2 linked regions of the Ancylobacter polymorphus genome follow. Each later gene encodes a partner of the first gene's protein in a complex. Links are inferred from orthologs where the notes say so. Each region holds a gene or a part of one and is shown in the gene's direction. Other genes may lie near its edges.

Region 1 (7,247 bases):
GCCGCCGGAGGCATCCTCGGCCGATTTGTCGACCGCCGACATGTTCTCGGGCTGATGCAGCGCGTTCAGCGGATCGGCGGCACCGGACGGCGCATAGGCCATCATGCCGAGGCCCGGCAGTGCCGGGGCACGGGCGTCGGCGGTGGGCAGGCTGAACTCGGCGGTTTCGCGCACCTTCATCAGCACATCTTCCATCGGCAGCTCGGCGGCGAAGCGCGTGCTGGGCGGAAGCGTGGCGATGTCGCGCAGAACGATGGTGAGGTCGCCGGTCGGTTCGGCCTGCACCGCATCGGCGTCGTCATTGGTCGATTCGGCGATCAGCTTGGCCGGGTTGAAACGCGGCACGTCGACCGAGGCCGAGGTGACGGACTGGGCCAGATTGGTCGCCACCTTGGTGACGGCGCGCACCTTGATGACCTCGCGGTCTCCGTCCTTGACGGTGGTCGACAGGCGCAGCGTCTGCTTGGCGCTGAAGCTCTCGGAGAGGATCGACATGCGGTCGCCCTTGCGGGCGACGTTTGAGGGGCGCTCGCCCGCCGCCAGCGTGCCGCGCAAGGCCGAGCGCACCGTCTCCGGCGACTGGGCGAAGCGGTATTCGCCGTCGAGCGCGGCATAGACCGCGCCGCCCATCAGCGCCGCCCCGCAAATGCCGGTGAGCAGCGTCGCCATCAGCCAGCGGATGGAGATGCGGCGGCGGTTGATCGGCTCTTCGGCATCGCCGTCGACGCCGAGCGGGGGCTCGTCGCCGAGATCGAACGCCGCGAGGTTCGAACGCCTCGCGCCTGCCAGTCCGCGCCTCGTCTCCAACAGGCTTCCCCGCCTTCCCTCGTGGCGCGCCGCGCGGTCGAAGACCGGGGAGCGCTCATATGTTTCCCACGGCGCCGGGCGGCGCTCGTGCAGTCAGCCCGCCACCCGCTGGGCGCTGGCTCCGTGATCCGGCCCGGCAAGCGGTCGCTTACGAAAGCATGCGTCGAGAGGTTTTAAGATACCCCCGCGACGGATGGAGGGACGATGCCGCCCATGATCGCGCCCGTCAACCCAGCCCGTCATCGATTCGACGCGAGCGCCGAGCGGCGAAGTCCCGATCTAAAGCGGGGCCTCGCGGCAAAAGGATGGCGGGAGCGCTACTGGGCGCTGGCGGCCCGAGCGCGCAGCGGGGAGGGCGGCGGCAGCGGCACCTGCGCGAGGCGGGTCGCGACGGCCGGCGCAGCTGCCTGACCCGCGCCGACCTGAACGAAGCCACCCTGCCCGAAACCCGCCTGCAAAGGCAGAGGGGCGCCGGGCGCAAGCGGCCGGTTGAGCGCGGGGGTGGCCTCCGTCGCGGCGAAAGCGGTGGGGGCGGGCGTGCCGGGGGCAGGCGTTTCGGCTTCCGGCACGATGCCCTGCCAGGCGTTGGCGAGCGTCGTCGGCTCGCGCAGGATCGGCCGGGCAGCGGTGGCCGTCCGTGCGGGGGCGGCGGCGGCACGGGTGTGGGAGGTGACGGCCACCGGCGCTGCGGCGGCGGGCGCGGCTGTCGCGATTTCGGCTGCCGGGGTGCCGCCGAAACGCTTGAAGAAGCTCCAGATCTCTTCCGGCGCGTCGAGCCCGCTGCGGCGCGGCCCGAGCAGCACGGAGGCGAGCGCATCCACCGCATCGGTCGACTGCGCGGGCGGCTGGTGGCCGCCGGCGATCTCGTAATAGGCGACGGCGGCGCCGGGGGCGCAATTGGTCCAGCGGGTGATGCGGGCGTGCGGAGCGCTGGAGATGTCCGGCGCGGCGCAGCCGTCGAGCCGCGCGAACAGGGCGGCGGTGGCATCCGCCGACATCAGCCGGGCGCCGGGGGTGGGACGGCCGAACATCGGCACGATGGGATCATAAGTGCCGTTCATCAAGAGGATCGGCACCGGCTTCGACGGACGGCAGCTCTCGGTATAGCCGACCGGCACCGTCATCATCATCGTCGCATAGGCCTGGAAGCGGTCGGCATAGTTGCAGGCGACATAGGCGGTGAGAAAGCCGCCATTGGAAAAGCCCATGAGATAGGCGCGCGCGGGATCGGCGATGCCCTCCGCCACCAGCGTGTCCAGCACGTCTAGCACGAAGCGGCCATCGTCGCGCTTGTGCAGCAGCGGAATAAAGCCGGCGATCGAACTGCGGCCGTCATTCCAGAGGAGGTTCATGCCTTTAGGATAGGCGACAACGAATCCCTCGCGATCGGCGATGGCGTCGAGATCGAGATAGCGCTGCATCATGCCGGCCGGCTGCAGCGCGCCGTGCAGCGCGATCACCAGAGGCAGCGGGCCGGGATGGGCGTTCGCCGGACGGTGCAGGATGAATTCGCGGGAGAGGCCGCCGGAGACCAGACTGCGCACCGAATCCTGCGGCGCGTCGTCCGCCTGGGCCTTGGCCGGGGAGGAAGCGAACCCGCCAAGGGCGAGGAACATCGCCAGGGCTGCGCCCAGCAGGCATCTGGGTTTCGCAAAAAGCATGGACGGCGCGACCTCGGATCGGCGGGTTCCGCAGGACCCCAACAGACGGCGGATTTCCGTCAATTAAAAGGCAAAGATGGTTAACAGCCCGTCAGCGGCAGCTTTCGTGGAGCTTTCCTCCCAGCGCCGCGTTGGCGAAAAGGGGGGTGCGCGGGCCGGCGCGGTTGCGCTAGGGTGCGCACGCTGCAGCGCAACCTGAATGAGGGCTTGTGGCTGAACGATAGGATTTGCCTTTGGAATGATTGCGAACTGCAATCGTTTCCGCTACGCACACTTCATCTTCCTGAGTGATCTGGGACACCGACATGGCAGGAGCGGCCGAGCGGCCCCTTTCCCCACATCTGCAAATATACCGCCCGATGCTGACGATGATGATGTCCATCGTGCATCGCATCACCGGCGTCGCGTTGTATTTCGGTACGGCGCTGCTGGTGATCTGGCTGCTGGCTGCCGCCAGCCCCGGCCAGGCCTTCAGCACTGTGAACGGGCTTTACGGCAGCTGGCTGGGGCTTCTGGTTCTGATCGGCTACAGCTGGGCGCTGATCCATCATGCGCTGGGCGGCATCCGCCATTTCGTTTGGGACACCGGCGCGGGCTTCGGCCCCGGGCCCCGCGAACTGTTCGCCAAGCTCACCATCATCGGCTCGGTCGCACTGACTGTGGTGTTGTGGATCGTCATCTGGCTGGTGAAGGGCTGATCATGAGCGTTTCCCCGGGTTCCTCCATGCGCACGCCGCGCCGGCGGGTCGCCGGCCTCGGCTCGGCGCGCTCCGGCACCGGCCATTTCTGGCTGCAGCGCGTGACCGCGATCGGCAATCTTCTGCTGATCCTGATCGCCCTGCCCATCGTAATAGCGGCAGCGGGTCAGGAGCAGGCGCAGGTGGTGGCCATCATCGGCCATCCGCTTGTCGCCATCGTGCTGCTGCTGCTGCTGTTCTCGATCTGCTTCCACATGCGCATCGGCATGCAGGTGGTGATCGAGGACTATGTCCACACGGAGGGGCTGAAGGTGCTCGCGCTGATCGCCAACACCTTCTTCACCATCGCGGTCGGTAGCGCCGGTGCGTTCGCCGTCCTCAAGATCAGTTTCGGAGGCTGAGACCATGGCCGGGAACTCTTCCGCCAATGGCGCCGCCAATGGGGCGTCGCCGCTCGGTGCGGCCTATCCCATCACCGACCACACCTATGACGTGGTGGTGGTCGGCGCCGGCGGCGCGGGGCTGCGCGCCGTGGTCGGTTGTTCCGAGGCGGGGCTTCGCACCGCCTGCGTGACCAAGGTGTTCCCGACGCGCTCGCACACGGTGGCGGCGCAGGGCGGCATCGCCGCCTCGCTCGGCAATATGGGCACCGACGACTGGCGCTATCACATGTACGACACGGTGAAGGGGTCGGACTGGCTGGGCGACCAGGACGCCATTGAGTATCTCGTGCGCCATGCCCCTGCCGCCGTCTATGAGCTGGAGCATTGGGGCGTGCCGTTCTCGCGCACCGAGGAAGGCCGCATCTACCAGCGCCCGTTCGGCGGCATGACGGTGGACTATGGCAAGAGCCCGGCGCAGCGCACCTGCGCCGCCGCCGACCGCACCGGCCACGCCATTCTGCACACGCTCTATGGCGCGGCGCTGAAGCACTCGGCCGAGTTCTTCATCGAGTATTTCGCCCTCGACCTGATCATGGACGAGGAGGGGCGCTGCCGCGGCCTCATCGCGCTGAAGATGGACGATGGCACGATCCACCGCTTCCGCGCGCAGACGGTGATCCTCGCCACGGGCGGCTATGGCCGCGCCTATTTCTCCGCCACCTCCGCCCACACCTGCACCGGCGACGGCAACGCGATGGTGCTGCGCGCCGGCCTGCCTCTGCAGGACATGGAGTTCGTGCAGTTCCACCCGACCGGCATTTACGGCTCGGGCTGCCTGATCACCGAGGGCGCGCGCGGCGAGGGCGGCTACCTCACCAATGCCGAGGGCGAGCGCTTCATGGAGCGCTACGCCCCCTCTGCCAAGGACCTCGCCTCGCGCGACGTGGTCTCCCGTTCCATGACGATGGAAATCCGCGAGGGGCGCGGCGTCGGCAAGAACAAGGACCACATCTACCTGCACCTCGATCATCTCGACCCGGCGATCCTGCATGAGCGCCTGCCGGGCATTTCCGAGAGCGCGAAGATCTTCGCTGGCGTCGACGTGACCAAGGAGCCGATCCCGGTGCTGCCGACCGTGCATTACAACATGGGCGGCATTCCCACGAACTTCCACGGCGAGGTCGTCACCAAGAAGCACGGCAATCCCGACCATGTGGTGCCCGGGCTGATGGCGGTGGGCGAATGCGCCTGCGTCTCCATCCACGGCGCCAACCGGCTCGGCTCCAACTCGCTGACCGACCTCGTGGTGTTCGGCCGCGCGGCGGCGCTGCGCTGCGCCGAACTGCTGACGCCGGGCGACAAGCAGCGCGAGCTGCCTTCCGGTTCGGCCGATCTCGCGCTTGCGCGCCTCGATCATTTCCGCAACGCCCAGGGCGGCACGCCGACCGCCGATCTGCGTCTGTCGATGCAGAAGGTGATGCAGAACAATTGCGCGGTCTACCGCACCGGCGAGGTTCTGGAGGAAGGGCGCAAGCTGATCGCCGGCGTGTTCGCCGGCTCCAGCGACATCCGCGTCACCGACCGCTCGCTGATCTGGAATTCCGATCTCATCGAGACGCTGGAATATGACAATCTGATCGCGCAGGCGAGCGTGACCATGGAAAGCGCCGCCGCCCGCACCGAGAGCCGCGGCGCCCATGCGCGCGAGGACTATCCCGAGCGTGACGACGCCCATTGGATGAAGCACACGCTGGCCTTCATGGATTTCGAGACGCAGTCCGTGCGGCTCGATGACCGGCCGGTGCATACTTACACGCTGTCGAACGACATCCAGTACATCGAGCCGCGCAAGCGGGTGTATTGAGCCGGGGAACGATCGCTCGCCATGGTCCAGCTCACGCTTCCGAAGAACTCGCAGCTTGTCGAAGGCAAGGTGTGGCCGAAGCCGCCCGGCGCCAACCGGCTGACCGAGTACAAGATCTACCGTTGGAACCCGGATGACGGGAAAAATCCGAGCGTCGACACCTATTATGTCGACCGCGACGATTGCGGGCCGATGGTGCTCGACGGGCTGATCTGGATCAAGAACAAGGTCGACCCGACGCTCACCTTCCGCCGCTCCTGCCGCGAGGGCATTTGCGGCTCCTGCTCGATGAACATCGACGGCACCAACACGCTCGCCTGCCTGAAGAGCATGGACGATGTGGATGCCTCGGCGGTGAAAATCTACCCGCTGCCGCACATGCCCGTGGTGAAGGACCTGGTGCCGGACCTCACCCAGTTCTACGCCCAGCACGCCTCGGTCGAGCCTTGGCTGCACACCGAGACACCGGCGCCGGAAAAGGAATGGCGACAGGGGCGCGGCGACCGCGAGAAGCTGGACGGGCTCTATGAGTGCATTCTCTGCGCCTGCTGCTCCACTTCCTGCCCGAGCTATTGGTGGAACGGCGACCGCTATCTCGGCCCCGCCGCTCTGCTGCAGGCCTATCGCTGGCTGATCGATTCGCGCGACGAGGCCACCGGCGACCGGCTGGACGACCTGGAAGACCCGTTCCGGCTCTACCGCTGCCACACCATCATGAATTGTGCCAAGGCCTGCCCGAAGGGGCTGAACCCGGCCAAGGCGATCGCCGAAATCAAGAAGATGATGGTGGCGCGGCAGTTCTGAGGTTAACGCCAATCGGCGAAGCCTCTATCCTGAGCCTCTGGGGCGCGTTGGCGCGCCGGGGGAGGAACCCATGGATGCCTCGACGCTGCTTGCCTTCGCGGCGGCCTTCTTCGTCTTCGCCGCGAGTCCCGGCCCGGACAACATGACCATTGTCGCGCGCACGCTCGCGCATGGTGCGCCCTCCGGGCTGGCCTATGGCGCCGGCACGGTCGCCGGGGTGCTCATCTTTCTCGGTCTCGCCGCCTGCGGTCTTTCTCTGCTGGCGCAGGAAATGGGCTGGCTGATGACGGTGCTGCGCTATGCCGGGGCCGCCTGGCTGGTGTGGATGGGCGTGCGGCTCTGGACCGCCCCGCCGGTGGTACCCGATTTGGCGCCCATGGCGGCGCGGCGCGGGCTGCTGCCGGACTTCGCCACCGGCGTCGCGCTCAATCTCGGCAACCCGAAGATGCCGTTGTTCTATGTCGCGCTGCTGCCGAATGTGGTGGGACCTTCCCTGACGCTTGGCCAACTCGCCAGCCTGTCCGTCGTTATCCTGGCCGTCGAGCTGGTGGTGGTTGGCGGTCATGTGCTGCTGGCGGGTCGCGCGCGCCGGCTGTTGCGCACGCCCAAGGTGGTACGCCGCGTGAACCGCACCGCGGGGGGCGTGATGGTGGGTGCGGGCGTCGCGGTGGTGGCGGTCCGCTGAACCCGTGACCCATCCCGTCTTCCGCTTCGCGCCGAGCCCGAACGGGCCATTGCATCTCGGCCATGCGCGCTCCGCGCTGATCAATGACGCGCTGGCGCGAGCCAGCGAGGGGCGGCTGCTGCTGCGGATCGAGGATATCGACGCCACGCGCTGCCGGCCGGAATTCGAGGCCGGGATTTATGAGGATCTCACCTGGCTCGGGCTGGACTGGGAGCAGCCAGTGCGTCGGCAATCCCAGCATTTTGCCGACTATCGGTCAGCCCTGGCCCGGCTGGAAGCGCTGGACCTGATCTATCCCAGCTTCGAAACCCGTGGCGACATCCGCCGCGCGGTGGCCGGGCGGTC
Region 2 (7,260 bases), 1.7 Mb from region 1 along the record:
ACCATTGGCGTTGAGCAGAAGCGGCGACACCTGCGGCGCCAGCCGGGCGGCGATGCGCGCCAGCACCGTCTCGCCGCCGAGCCGCTTCAGCCCCTTGTCGCCCCCGCCCATGCGGCGCGACAGGCCGCCGGCGAGGATCAGCCCGGCGGGTGGCGCCGCTTCGCTCATGCGGTCGGCCGGGTGAGCAGATAGGCGCTGGTGCCGACGAAGATCGCGCCAATGATCGCCAGAACCGGCACGGAAAGGCCGATGACGACCAGCAGCACGAAGCTGCCGGCCATGCTGCCGGTGGCGACAAGTTGCGCCCAGCGCGGCACCACGCCATTCGCCCGCCACGCCACCACGGAGGGGCCGAGGCGCGGATGGGTGAGCAGCCAGCGCTCGAAGCGCGGTGAGGAACGGGTGAACAGCCATGCCGCGAGAATGAGGAACACCGTGCCGGGCATGACCGGCGTGACGAGCCCGACAATGCCCAGCCCGACGCAGACCCAGGCGAGGGCAAACATTGCCCAGCGCACAGGTGCCGCAAGGGAAGACGTTTTCCGCTCAGGCTCTGTCATGCAGGGGTGCATCATCGCATCGCCAAGTCGTTGGAGCTCGTCCTCTCGTCATTACCCCGCGCTGAGCAGCTTCACCGCCACGTCGCGCTCGAACACATGTAGCAACAGCCGCAGGGCCGCGCCACGCGGGCCGCGAAGATCAGAATCGTTCTTGACGATCTCCAGCGCCTCGGCCCGCGCCGCGACGAGAAGATCGCCATGCACCTCAAGCCGCGCCAGCTTGAAGCCGGGAAAGCCGCTCTGCCGTGTGCCGAGCACGTCGCCCTCGCCGCGCAGCTTCAGATCCTGCTCGGCGAGGAAGAACCCGTCCTCGGAGGAGCGTAGCGCTTCCAGCCGTTGGCGGGCGATCTCCCCCAGCGGGCGGCGGTAGAGCAGCACGCAGGTGGAGGCTTCCGAACCGCGCCCGACCCGGCCGCGCAGCTGATGAAGCTGCGCGAGGCCGAAACGTTCCGCATGTTCGATCACGATGATGCTGGCCTCGGGCACATCGACGCCCACCTCGACCACGGTGGTGGCGACGAGGAGCTGTGTTTCCCCAGCGGCGAAAGCGGCCATGGCGGCGTCTTTCTCCGCCCCCTTCATCTTGCCGTGGACGAGGCCGACACGGGCGCCAAAATGTGCCGCGAGATCGGCAAAGCGGGCCTCGGCGGCGGCGAGGTCGGAGGTTTCCGATTCCTCGACTAGCGGGCAGATCCAGTAGGCGCGGCGTCCTTCCGCCAGCGCGCGGCCGAGCCGGGCAACAATCTCGTCAATCCGGTCGGAGGGGATGGCGCGGGTGTCGATGGGCTGGCGGCCGGCCGGCTTCTCGCGCAGCTCGCTGGAATCCATGTCGCCGAAATAGGTCAGCACCAGCGTGCGCGGGATCGGCGTCGCGGTCATGACCAGCACATCCACCGCCTCGCCCTTGGCGGCGAGCGCGAGGCGCTGATGCACGCCGAAGCGGTGCTGCTCATCGACGATGGCGAGCGCGAGGTCGTGGAAATCCACCCCTTCCTGAAACAGCGCATGGGTGCCGATGACGAGATCGATCGCGCCGGCCGCGAGCCGGGCCAGAAGCTCCGCCCGCCCGCGCCCCTTCTCCCGCCCGGTGAGCAGGGCAACGCGAAGCCCCGCCGCTTCCGCCAGCGGGGCGATGGTCTTCATGTGCTGGCGGGCGAGGATTTCCGTCGGTGCCATCAAGGCCGCCTGCCGGCCGGCCTCGATCACGGTGGCCGCCGCCAGCAGCGCCACCACGGTCTTGCCCGAGCCGACATCGCCCTGCAGCAGGCGCAGCATGCGGTCCTCTGACCCGAGATCGGCGCGGATGGCTTTGAGCGCCTCGGTCTGCGATCCCGTGAGGGAAAAGGGCAGGGCACTGAGAATGCGCGCCGAGAGCCGCCCATCGCCCACGCTCGGCCGCCCTGCCTGCTTCACCGTGCTGGCGCGTAGCAGGGCGAGGGCGAGTTGGCCGGCGAGCAGTTCGTCATAGGCGAGACGCTGCCAGGCGGGGCCCTGCGGGCTTGCATCCAGCGTCTCGCGCGGCTGGTGCACCTTGCGCAGCGCGTCGAGAAAGCCGATGCCGGGCGGGTCGGCGCGCCATTCCGGCAGCTCCGGCACTTGGGTGAACGCGGCCTCGATGGCGCGGCGCAGATGGCCCTGGCCCAGCCCCTCGACGAGCGGATAAAGCGGCTCGATCGGCGGCAGCTTCGCGAGGCCGGCGGCGTCCACCACCCGGTCGGGGTGAACCATCTGCGCCATGCCGTCGTAGAGCGTGACGGTGCCCGACACCCAGCGCGTTTCGCCCACGGGCAGCAGCCGCTCCATCCAGCTGCGCTCGGCCTTGAAGAAGGCGAGCGTCAGGTCGCCGGTGGCGTCGTGGCCATAGACACGGTAGGGCGCGCGCGAGCCGCGCGGGGTGGGGACATGGCGGTCGACATGGATTTCCACCGTCACCACCGTGTCGGGCACGATTTCCGCCAGTGTCGGGCGGGCGCGGCGGTCGATGGTGGAGGATGGCAGGTGCAGCAGGAGATCGAGCACGCGCGCGCCCTCCTCCCGCCCGAGCAGGCGGTTGAAGGGCCGCGCGAGCTTGGGGCCGATGCCGGGAAGGCCGGTGATTTCGGCGAAATAGGGATTGAGAAGGTCGGGCCGCATGATGGGCGGAAGGTGGACGATGGCGGGCCGGCGCGCAATCGCTTCCCGGGCGTTCTATCTGCCATGCCGACAAGCCACCTGACAGCGGGCCCAGCCCGCGCTAGAACCGGCGCCTCTTGCGCGCGGCCGCGCTGGCGTCACCGCGAAACCGAGACCTGGACATGACCGGAACCACGCGCTCCAGCGCGGGCCTCGATGCCCGCCGTCGCCGCATCCTCTACCGCTCCTGGCATCGCGGCACCCGCGAGATGGACCTGCTGATGGGCCGTTTCGCCGATGCCTGCATCGGCGAGTTGAGCGAGGACGAGGTGGCCGATTTCGAGAAGCTGATCGAGGTCGAGGACCCCGACCTTTTCGGCTGGCTCGGCAGCGGTGAGCCGTCGCCGGAGTTCGACACCCCCGTCTTTCACCGCTTCCGCCAGTTCCATCTGTCGGGCGAGGGCCTGCCGCCGATATGAAGACCGCTTTCGCCACCCTGACCTCGAAGCTCGCGCCCGGCCGCACGGTCACGCTCGCCAATGTGCCGGGCGGGATGGAGGGCCTCGTCGTCGCCGATCTCGCCCGCGCGCTGGCGGCGCAGGACAAGGCGCCCTGGCCGACGCTGATGGTGATCTGCCGCGACAGCGAGCGCATGGCGGAGCTGGAGCGGGCGCTCGGCTTCTTCGCGCCGGGGGTGGAGGTGCTGCCCTTCCCGGCCTGGGACTGCCTGCCCTATGACCGCGCCTCGCCCAACAGCGCCGTCATCGCCCGCCGCATGACCACGCTGGCCCGGCTCGCGCGTGTGAAGGGCCGCGAGGCCGGCACCATCCTGCTCACCACGGTCAACGCCGCGCTGCAGCGCGTGCCGAGCCGCGCGCTGATCGCCACCCAGTCCTTCTCCGCCGCGCCGGGCAACGCGCTCTCGCTCGACGAGGTGGTGGGCTGGGCGGAGATCAACGGCTTCCAGCGCACCTCCACCGTGCGCGATACCGGCGAATATGCGGTGCGCGGCGGCATTGTCGACCTGTTCCCGCCCGGGCTGCCGGCGCCGGTGCGGCTCGATTTCTTCGGCGACACGCTGGAATCGATCCGCTCCTTCGACCCCGAGACCCAGCGCACCGCCATGCAGATGCGCGCCCTCGATCTGGTGCCGATGAGCGAGGTGCAGCTCACCAGCGAGACGATGAAGCGCTTCCGCATGGCCTATGTCGCCGCCTTCGGCGCGGCGCAGCGCGGCGACATGCTCTATGAGGCGGTGAGCGAGGGGCGGCGCTATCCCGGCATGGAACACTGGCTGCCGCTGTTCCATGACGGGCTGGACACGCTGTTCGACTACGCCCCCGACGCCCCCATCGTCATGGAGGCGCAGGACGACGAGGCCGCCGCCTCCCGGCTCGACCAGATCGCCGATTATTACGACGCCCGCCGCCACGGCCTGGAGCATGGCGGCGGCACGCCCTACAAGCCGCTGCCGCCCGACGCGCTCTATCTCACCGCCGAGGAGTGGAAGGCCCGGCGCGAGGCGGCGAAGAACGTCGCCCTGTCGGCCTATGCGCTGCCCGAATCGAGGGACGTGATCGACCTCGACGGCCGCCCGGCCCGCTCCTTCGCGCCGGAACGGGCGGACCCCGAAGCCTCGCTGTTCGAGGTGGCGGCCGCCTATCTGCGCGACCTCGCCAAACATAAGCGCACCATCCTCGCCGCCTGGTCGGACGGCTCGCGCGACCGGCTGTCCACCGTGCTCGCCGATCACGGCCTCAAGGGCACGCAGACGGTCGGCTCGCGCGACGCGGCGGAGGCGCTGCCCAAGGGCACCATCGCGCTGGCCGTGCTCGGCATCGAGTCTGGCTTCGAGACGGACGGCCTCGCCGTCATCGGCGAGCAGGACATTCTCGGCGACCGGCTGGTGCGCCCGAAGCGCAAGGCGCGCCGGCCGCAGGACGTGATCGCGGAGCTGGGCGCGCTCACCGCCGGCGATCTCGTCGTGCATGTCGACCACGGCATCGGCCGCTTCATCGGGCTGAAGACCATCGAGGCGATGGGCGCCCCGCACGACTGCCTCGAAATCCACTATGCGGAAGGCTCCAAGCTGTTCCTGCCGGTGGAAAACCTCGAACTCCTGTCGCGCTACGGCTCGGAAGACACCGAGGCACAGCTCGACCGGCTGGGCGGCGGCGGCTGGCAGGCGCGCAAGGCGCGGATGAAGAGCCGTATCCGCGAGATGGCGGCCGAGCTGATCAAGGTGGCGGCGCAGCGCCAGACGCAGGAGGCGCCGCGCCTCGTGCCGGCGGCCGGGCTTTATGACGAGTTCCGCGCCCGCTTCCCCTATGAGGAGACCGAGGACCAGGAGGCCGCTATCGAGGCGGTGTTCGACGATCTCGGTTCCGGCCATCCGATGGACCGGCTGGTGTGCGGCGATGTCGGCTTCGGCAAGACGGAGGTCGCGCTGCGCGCCGCCTTCGCCGTGGCGCTGAACGGCAAGCAGGTGGCGGTGGTGGTGCCGACCACGCTGCTCGCCCGCCAGCATTTCAAGACGTTTTCCGAGCGCTTCAAGGGGCTGCCCGTCGTGGTGCGGCAGGCCTCGCGGCTGGTGACCGGCAAGGAACTTTCCGACACCAAGAAGGGGCTCGCCGACGGCACGGTGGACATCGTGGTCGGCACCCATGCGCTGCTGGGCAAGACGATCTCCTTCCGCGATCTCGGCCTCGTCATCGTCGATGAGGAGCAGCATTTCGGCGTTGGCCACAAGGAGCGGCTGAAGCAGATGCGCGCCGAGGTGCATGTGCTGACCCTCACCGCGACGCCCATTCCGCGCACGCTGCAGCTCGCCATGACCGGGGTGCGCGAACTCTCCATCATCGCCTCGCCGCCGGTCGACCGGCTGGCGGTCCGCAGCTTCATAACCCCGTTCGATCCCTTGATCGTACGCGAGGCGCTGCTGCGCGAGCGCTATCGCGGCGGACAGAGCTTCTATGTCTGCCCGCGCATCGAGGACCTCGCCGAGGTGAAGGACTTCCTCGACAAGAGCGTGCCGGAGGTGAAGGTCGCGGTGGCGCATGGCCAGATGGCGGCGACGCAGCTCGAAGAAATCATGTCCGCCTTCTATGACGGGCAGTTCGACGTGCTGCTCTCCACCACCATCGTCGAATCCGGCCTCGATATCCCCACCGCCAACACGCTGATCATCCACCGCGCCGACATGTTCGGCCTCGCCCAGCTCTACCAGCTGCGCGGGCGCGTCGGTCGCTCCAAGACGCGGGCCTATGCCATCTTCACCCTGCCGGCGGAAAAGCAGGTGACGGCGCAGGCGGATCGGCGGCTCAAGGTGTTGCAGTCGCTCGACACGCTGGGGGCGGGCTTCCAGCTCGCCAGCCACGACCTCGACATTCGCGGCGCCGGCAATCTGCTCGGCGACGAGCAGTCCGGCCATATCAAGGAGGTCGGCTACGAGCTGTATCAGGAGATGCTTGAGGAGGCGATCGCCAACCTCAAGGCCGGCATTACCGCGCCGGCGGCGGACAAGTGGTCGCCCACCATCTCCATCGGTACGCCGGTGCTGATCCCCGAGGACTATGTGACCGACCTGCATGTCCGCCTCAGCCTCTATCGCCGGCTGGCCGACATGGAGACCGACGCCGAGATCGAATCCATGGGCGCGGAAATGGTCGACCGCTTCGGCACGCTGCCCGAAGAGGTGGAACAGCTGCTCAAGCTGGTGGCGATCAAGGCGCTGTGCCGCCGCGCCAATGTGGAGAAGGTGGATGCCGGCCCGCGCGGCATGGTGCTGACCTTCCGCGACGGGCGCTTCCCCAACCCGGCCGGCTTCATCACCTATGTCGGCAAGCCGCATGTGGTGGCGAAGATGCGCCCCGACGGCAAGGTGGTGTTCTCCGAGGACTGGCCGAGCGCCAATGCGCGACTGAAGGGCAGCGCCGGAATTCTGAAAGAGCTGGCGAAGATCGCGGAGCAGGGGGCGAAGGCGGCCTGAAGGCGGCGTGAGCCGCCGCTTCGCGGCGGGCCGTCATCCCGGAAGGGCCGCAGGCCCTGTCCGGGATCGCTGCGGCATTTTGGACGACGATCCCGGCTCTTCGCCTCGGCGACGGCCGGGATGACGATGTTCTCAGGGGTGGCGAGCCGTCCGTATGACGGCCGCTTTCAGCCGGGCCTCAGTCCAGCGGGCTTTCATAGGCGCCGTCGGTGTCGGGCATCACATCAGCGTCGACATCCGACCCCGGGCCGCTGAGGTTTTCATAATTGCCGCCGGCCTGATCCATATAGTCCTGGCTCTTGCCGGAACCCGGCTTGTCCGGCAGCGGGCCGTAATCGAGATAATTCGGGTCGTTGATCGGCGGAATGGTGATCTCCAGCCCGCCCTGCGCCGGCTGGTTCGGGTGCACCTCAATCGGCTGCTGCGCTCCGGCGGACAGGGTGCCCGCCACGAGCAGGGCGGCGGAGAGGACGGCGTAACGCATGGACATGGCTCCAGCACTTCATTCCTTCGCGGGTCAACCGGCCCAAGCCGGCCCGCCGCGCGCATTCCGCCCCTAAGGAACAGGTGACGGCCCGGCTGTCCAGCGCTTCATGCGCC

Evidence for each region.
Region 2: the proteins of sdhA (region 1) and K9D25_RS16065 are in contact, whole or in part, in a crystal structure (PDB 6C12), measured with the Escherichia coli proteins. The link is inferred for Ancylobacter polymorphus from one-to-one orthologs.

The regions. Positions count from the first base shown.
Region 1 is NZ_CP083239.1:1,695,932-1,703,178, forward strand. The notes cover bases 3,018-5,992. They hold sdhA (succinate dehydrogenase flavoprotein subunit), read left to right. Parts: upstream 3,018-3,571; coding sequence 3,572-5,413; downstream 5,414-5,992. Other genes in these bases: sdhC (succinate dehydrogenase, cytochrome b556 subunit), read left to right, coding at 3,018-3,166; sdhD (succinate dehydrogenase, hydrophobic membrane anchor protein), read left to right, coding at 3,169-3,567; K9D25_RS07955 (succinate dehydrogenase iron-sulfur subunit), read left to right, coding at 5,435-5,992. Outside these bases: K9D25_RS07930 (M23 family metallopeptidase), read right to left, coding at 1-807; K9D25_RS07935 (alpha/beta hydrolase family esterase), read right to left, coding at 1,125-2,423; more of sdhC, read left to right, coding at 2,774-3,017; more of K9D25_RS07955, read left to right, coding at 5,993-6,217; K9D25_RS07960 (LysE family translocator), read left to right, coding at 6,288-6,902; tRNA glutamyl-Q(34) synthetase GluQRS, read left to right, coding at 6,907-7,247. UniProt on the Escherichia coli protein: Two distinct, membrane-bound, FAD-containing enzymes are responsible for the catalysis of fumarate and succinate interconversion; the fumarate reductase is used in anaerobic growth, and the succinate dehydrogenase is used in aerobic growth.
Region 2 is NZ_CP083239.1:3,389,434-3,396,693, reverse strand. Bases 1,515-4,502 are described here. They hold K9D25_RS16065 (succinate dehydrogenase assembly factor 2), read left to right. Parts: upstream 1,515-2,854; coding sequence 2,855-3,151; downstream 3,152-4,502. Other genes in these bases: mfd (transcription-repair coupling factor), read left to right, coding at 3,148-4,502; recG (ATP-dependent DNA helicase RecG), read right to left, coding at 1,515-2,693. Outside these bases: molybdenum cofactor guanylyltransferase MobA, read right to left, coding at 1-168; K9D25_RS16075 (YbaN family protein), read right to left, coding at 165-506; more of recG, read right to left, coding at 612-1,514; more of mfd, read left to right, coding at 4,503-6,660; K9D25_RS16055 (hypothetical protein), read right to left, coding at 6,839-7,144. UniProt on the Escherichia coli protein: An FAD assembly protein, which accelerates covalent attachment of the cofactor into other proteins.